2 regions of the Acetobacterium sp. UBA5834 genome follow, and region 2 is predicted to be linked to the other one. Evidence: riboswitches for the same ligand, from Rfam matches in the RefSeq annotation. Region 2 holds a riboswitch; the other holds the start of a gene.
The links. A riboswitch is a leader RNA that binds a small molecule or an ion and turns the genes downstream of it on or off. The one in region 2 is predicted to bind cyclic di-GMP.

Region 1: it holds a riboswitch for cyclic di-GMP, as region 2 does, so the genes downstream of both, B3F51_RS14930 (prepilin peptidase) here and B3F51_RS02880 (type II secretion system protein) in region 2, are expected to answer to the same signal.

The regions. Positions count from the first base shown of each region.
Region 1 covers NZ_DJGY01000069.1:196,265-199,387, forward strand. Annotated here, with positions in the region: gene B3F51_RS14905 (TadE/TadG family type IV pilus assembly protein) at 1-163, opposite strand, end outside; gene B3F51_RS14910 (Flp family type IVb pilin) at 337-504, opposite strand; gene B3F51_RS14915 (Flp family type IVb pilin) at 551-718, opposite strand; gene B3F51_RS14920 (Flp family type IVb pilin) at 778-945, opposite strand; gene B3F51_RS14925 (Flp family type IVb pilin) at 998-1,165, opposite strand; gene B3F51_RS14930 (prepilin peptidase) at 1,220-1,897, opposite strand; cyclic di-GMP riboswitch class I at 1,977-2,061, opposite strand; cyclic di-GMP riboswitch class I at 2,141-2,225, opposite strand; gene B3F51_RS14935 (DUF2325 domain-containing protein) at 2,711-3,049, shown strand; gene B3F51_RS14940 (DUF3793 family protein) at 3,046-3,123, shown strand, end outside.
Region 2 covers NZ_DJGY01000012.1:89,656-92,778, forward strand. Annotated here, with positions in the region: gene B3F51_RS02870 (prepilin-type N-terminal cleavage/methylation domain-containing protein) at 104-691, shown strand; gene B3F51_RS02875 (prepilin-type N-terminal cleavage/methylation domain-containing protein) at 733-1,443, shown strand; cyclic di-GMP riboswitch class I at 1,659-1,758, shown strand; gene B3F51_RS02880 (type II secretion system protein) at 1,932-2,471, shown strand; gene B3F51_RS02885 (hypothetical protein) at 2,777-3,123, shown strand, end outside.

The DNA.
Region 1 (3,123 bases), on a different contig from region 2:
CGCCTTCTCTTGCGGCATAATCAATACTGTTCTGATTCATAAACAGCCAACCAAAATCGATAATTGCGCACAAAATCATAATCAAAATTGGCAGGGTGATAGCAAGCTCAACAATTGCTTGCCCGTCTTCTTTTTTAAACCGTTTGATTATGTTTGCAAACATTTTTCCTCCCTGATCATTCATCCTGAAGATCTGATTTATTTAACTGTAACTGGAGCAGATCGTTTAACCGACTAAAAAAGGCATATTGATTACGTCCGGCAGAAATCTCCACTTTGACGTTGCCAATATGCCACTGGTTTCTTCACAGTAAACACAATAACTACCTGTAGGCTTTATGCTGCTAATTGGGTTCCAATATCCGTAAAAAATTGACCGATTTGAGGGCCCAGTAACCAGATGGCAGCAATGGCAGCCAATGCAATCCCGGCAATAATCAGACCATATTCAACCATACCCTGTCCATCTTCTTCTCTGATCATGCGTGATAATCCGTTTTTCATTTTATTTTCTCCTTTTAATTTAGTATCTTCAATAAATTATTATCGTTTATGCAGCTAATTGAGTACCAATATCGGTAAAGAATTGACCGATTTGCGGGCCTAGTAACCAGATGGCAGCAATGGCAGCCAATGCAATCCCGGCAATAATCAAACCATACTCAACCATACCCTGTCCATCTTCTTCTCTGATCATGCGTGACAATCCGTTTTTCATCTCTTTCTTCTCCTTTATATTTTATGATTCGTGCTTAATTTTTTAAATAGTCTACTTCATTATGCCGCCATCTGCGTTCCGATATCCGTAAAGAACTGACTGATTTGTGGTCCCAGTAGCCAAATGGCGGCAATGGCAGCCAATGCAATCCCGGCAATAATCAAGCCATACTCAACCATACCCTGTCCGTCTTCTTCTCTGATCATGTGCATTAATTGATTTTTCATTTCAGTTTCTCCTCCAATATTTTATATTTGTTAGTCAAACTAATTAGCGTAATTATGCTGCTAACTGAGTGCCGATATCTGTAAACATTTGCCCGATTTGCGGCCCCAATAACCAAATGGCAGCAATGGCAGCCAATGCAATCCCGGCGATAATCAAGCCATATTCAACCATGCCCTGTCCATCTTCTTCTCTGATCATGCGTGATAATCCGTTTTTCATTTTTTCTTCTCCTTTTTAATATTTTTTACGTATTGTTACCAAGTTTACCTCGGTTTAAAACAACATTCCAAAATCTATCAGATAATTTGTGTTGATAAGGTTTAAAATTAATACGGATACAAAACTGGAAGCCATAAACGGTCCCAGGGCAACCTTTGATTTTAAATTACCTTTTCTTCTAATGATCAGGTAAGCTGTGTAGATCATCAGAAAGAAAGTCATTATCATAATCGCAGAAATTATTCCATAAACGCCCAAACAAAAACCAACCGCAGCGGCATATTTTACGTCTCCCCAACCAGCGCCCTTTCCAATTATTGCTGGTAAAAAGAATATAATAAAACCAATTACTAAACCAAAGATATTCATCCCAATACTGGTAATCGGCTGCCCGGTAATGATGAAGGCACCGCCCACGAATATCGTCATTAATACCAGCTCATTGGGAATTTTTTTAATGCTGATGTCGACAGCAGAAAGAATGACACAGATTGAAAAGAGCAACATACATTCCAGTGTTTTTGGTTCAAGTCCGTTGAGCTTTACAAAGACCAACCAGATGATTGCATTAAGCATCGCCCAAAAGATTGTTTTTGTAACACTGCCGGATAACTGATGGTTGGTTAAGGTCTTGACTCGCTGACTGATTAAATAATCAGTCGTTTTTTTCATAAATACTCCCATCACTGCTCCAATTATAAAAACTTCTGCAGTTATCAGTAATTGATCCATCAGTATCCTCCATTCGTTTTTTGCAATAAAAAAGCAACGATTTACTCGTTGCAATTAAGGCGAATTAAATACACCTATAATCTGCAACTGGCTGTCATATAAATACTTATTTAGACCCTATAGCTTTGCGTCCTTACCTTTCGATAAGTTTGCCAAATATTAAATTGACCAACAACTGAATCGTATAGAATAAAAAAACAACGCATTGACACGTTGCATTATAATCATCATTAAAAAATGTGGTTGTGCAACTGGCTGTCATATAAATAATTACTTAGACCCTAAAGCTTTGCGTCCTTACCTTTCGATAAGTTTGCTAAATATTCTATTGGCATCATGATAAGGCATATATTATCAATTGTCAAGTGAATATTTTGCGAATTATTTTTTTTATTATATTTGCAGCAGTAATATTTTGCTCAAAATACTTTAGATTACTGCTGACATTAAATATAAGATATTCATTATATGCGCCGATGTTTCTTGTGCATCACTCGACTTTTGATTAATATTGTTGTGCAATTTTGTGATATTATTATCAATCATCAATTGTATTATAATAATCTAATGTTGCAGCCGTTTTTTTGATGATCAATGTTATTTCGCGAAAACTGTTAATCAATATAAAGTCAATGCTTAAAATATTGTATGTTGATTTATGCGGTATAATATTTAAATATGAGCTTTGTAGTCAGCCATAAAAACCAATAATAATTCCTTAATAAATGTTTAAAAATAATTGACAGCTGCTCCGAATTGTGATAAGTTATAATCAGTTAGTAATAACTAACACAAGGGGATGGAGGGCACCAAATGAGCATTGTTATTATTGGCGGAAATGATCGCATGATTTATCAATATAAAGATTTATGCAAAGAATATGATTGTCGGGCTAAGGTTTTCACCCAAATGCAGGGTGCAATGAAAAAAAAAATCGGCGTCCCAGATTTGATTGTATTATTTACTGGGACGGTTTCGCATAAAATGGTAAACTGTGCGACCGATGAGGCAAAAAGACTAAATTTGCCCCTGGCACGGTCACATAGCAGCAGTTTGGCTGCATTACGAAACATTCTGGAGGAGCATTGTGCTCAATGTAAGAATTGCGATGGCTGTGTTTTAAAATCGCATACCCGGAAGATGTCGTCATGAACAAGTTCGAGAGAGAATTGATACGCCACTGTTCGCCTACATTAGCCGGAATGAAAACTGGTAATTTATTCAGT
Region 2 (3,123 bases):
TAGATCTAGTCAGTGTTCATAAGTCTGAGTGGTTTGGTAAAATCAGTATTGTTTATTATTTTGGATTGATATTATTGAGTATGAGTAAGGAAAAGAGGGGCGTATGAATGAGAAAAACAAAAGAGTGAGATTAGAAAAAGGCTTTACCCTGGTAGAGATCATTGTGGTACTGGTAGTGCTGGCGGTCCTTGCGGCTTTTACGATTCCGACGATGCTGGGCTTTGTTGAGGATGCTAAAGCAAAAGCGTATATTGCCGAAGCCAGAGAAGTGTATGTGGCAGCCCAGGCCGTGGCGACAGAATATATTGGAACTGGTCAAAACCTAGAGACGGGAAGCGATAATCCTGCTGATGCCTTGAACTCGTACTGGGTATCTGGTGCTAATAATAGTAGTAGTAACCCTAATAAAGCAGCAAGTTTGCAAATGAGAAAATACCTCAGTAATGATTTGAAAATCTCTAACGGTAATTACCGAAGTACTTATCAAAAAGGGGACTCCTACTGGTTCGTTATAATGGATAAGACACCCGGTAAGGAAGGTGCGGTAAAACAAGTGTACTATGTAAAAAATGATCACGTCATTTGGTATAGTGATGCAACGATTACGGTAGAAAAACTTATCAAAGAGGGCAATTTGCGGCCGAATGTCCCCTGGAATAAGAAAGATGGAGTGCCAACTCGTGTTTATTAATCACAAAGAAAGAAGCTTTATTGTATTTTAAAGGGGGAGTGATGGAATATATTAAAAAGAGAGTAAAACTACAGAAAGGTTTTACCCTGGTAGAAATTATCGTGGTATTAGTGGTGCTTGCTATTTTAGCCGCCTTTACCATTCCAACCATGTTGGGATTTGTGGCAGATGCCAAAGGTAAAGCCTATATTGCCGAAGCGAGAGAAGTCTATGTAGCAGCTCAGGCTGTGGCAACCGAGTATAGCGGAACAACGGATATGACGGATGGTAGTAACAATACTGGAACGGGTGGTGGAGATCCGTGGTCAAATGGTTTGGCCGTCAGTCTCAGTTCAGGCGAAGTTCAATATCGCTACAAGACTTTTCATCCAGGTGACAAGTTGTATGGAACATCCCAAGTCAACGCCAGCCATCAAATGTACCGGTATTTGAGTGCAGATCTGCCTTGGCTGGACGGAGTATATAATCAGAAGTCAATTTCCCAGATTAATTTGTTTAAGTATCAGGATGCCACGCCAGCTGGTCATCGCGCAGCATGGAGAGTAACAGTCGGTCCGGGGGATGATAATATAGATGGTACGGGCGCAAATAAGGATCAAAGAACCGCTAGGGTAACAAAGGTTGTCTATCTGAGAGATGGTTATCAAGTAACGATTGAAGGTAATAATGCTAGCGTTGTAAAAAAGTATGAGGTTGATATGACTAAGAGGGAGACGGACGACTTTGGTAATTCTATAGTAAAAGTCCCATAAGCTGATAAAAAAGAGTAAACTGATAAAACAGCAAGGATATACGTGAATAAAGATGTTTAGCCATCTAAGAATTTTTACCCCATGCGCACCATGGGCTGGGAGGTTCTCTGCCTATGTTAAAACGGTGTGGTTTGTTGAAAAACTTGTAACATTCTTGTAAAGTTTTAACTTGACTTTTAATCGGCTTTAAAATATGATTAAATTACAAACAGATAAAAGAGTAAAGGCAAAACGGATGAAAGTCCGGGACGCAAAGCTAAAGGGTCTAAGTCAGATGATAATCAATGCATCATGATACGACAGCCAGTTGCCACACGGTACCGTGTGGCTTTTTTTGACAAAAAAAGCCAGTACAATTCATTATTAAGATGAAATAATGGGTATTAAGATAAAATTAGAATGTTTTAATAATGACTTTCGTTTATAAATCATCTTTAGGCGCAGATGATCATATAGAGCAAAAATACAAAAAATAAGGAGTGACGCAAATGGAATTAATTAACAGAATGCGTAAAAACAGAAAAGGGTTTACCCTGGTAGAAATTATTGTAGTATTGGTGATCCTGGCGATTCTGGCAGCTTTTACGATTCCAACGATGTTGGGGTTTGTCAATGATGCAAAGGGAAAATCGTATATTGCTGAAGCAAGAGAAGTATATGTAGCAGCCCAATCGACTGCAACAGAATTCAGCGCTAAAAATCAAACAAGTGATGGCGATTTATCGACAGCTTTAGATTCAACAAAAGTTAAAGCTCAGGCAGCTGCCCCGGCCACAACGGATACTGATTATAAAAGTAAAATAGTGAGTTATCAAATGAATAAGTACATAGGTACAGATCTCACAATTTCGGCTAATGCTACACCAACTGCGGGAACTGAAGAATCAGCATGGACTGTAATTGTTGGAGATCCCACAGATGATACTAGTAAGGCAAAGACAACAGCGAAAGTAACAAAACTTGTTTATTTAAAAGGTGGTTATGAAGTAACCATTACTGGTGGGAACGCTACTGTTGTTAAAAAGTAGACAAGCTCTGCCCTATGCGCCATAGGGCATTCTCTCCCTATCCAAGGCGCAAACCCGTCATTGGGTTTGCGCAGGATAGGGTATTTTTTATTTTAAAATAACCAGGATTACGGCATTCCAGTAAGGCAGTGGGCGATCCAGCAGGGCAACGATCGTTGCTTATTTAGATCTGTGGTTATGATTAAACGAATTTAAATCCAATAATTTAAGTCAATCCAATTAATTTTATGATAGAATGATTCCGCCTGCATTTTAGTGCAGAAGATAGTTTGCCACAATCGGTTAATCATTTTGAGAGGTAATCCTTGCGTCCAATTAAAGACTATGAGTTTGCGTCCGCAGACCCTGAGCCAATCGGGTTTAGCCGGGGGTTTGTGCTGACGGTGGTGCTGATCCTCCTGGTGGTCATGCTGATTATTGCCGGCCTGGTCACCATTTTTCGTCAGACTACCAACGCCGCCAATGCCAAGCTGGTTTATCTGGCCGCCCGGGCCCGGGCCATTGAATTTCAGGCCGGGGGTCATTATCGGGTACCGGTTCAAGCCGATCTGACTGATCTGATTGGCGCCGAAATCAATCAGGAGGCCAAGATCCAGGTGGTTGACGAAAACCGGGATGCCACCATTGATTATATTATCTATAGCCGGAATGG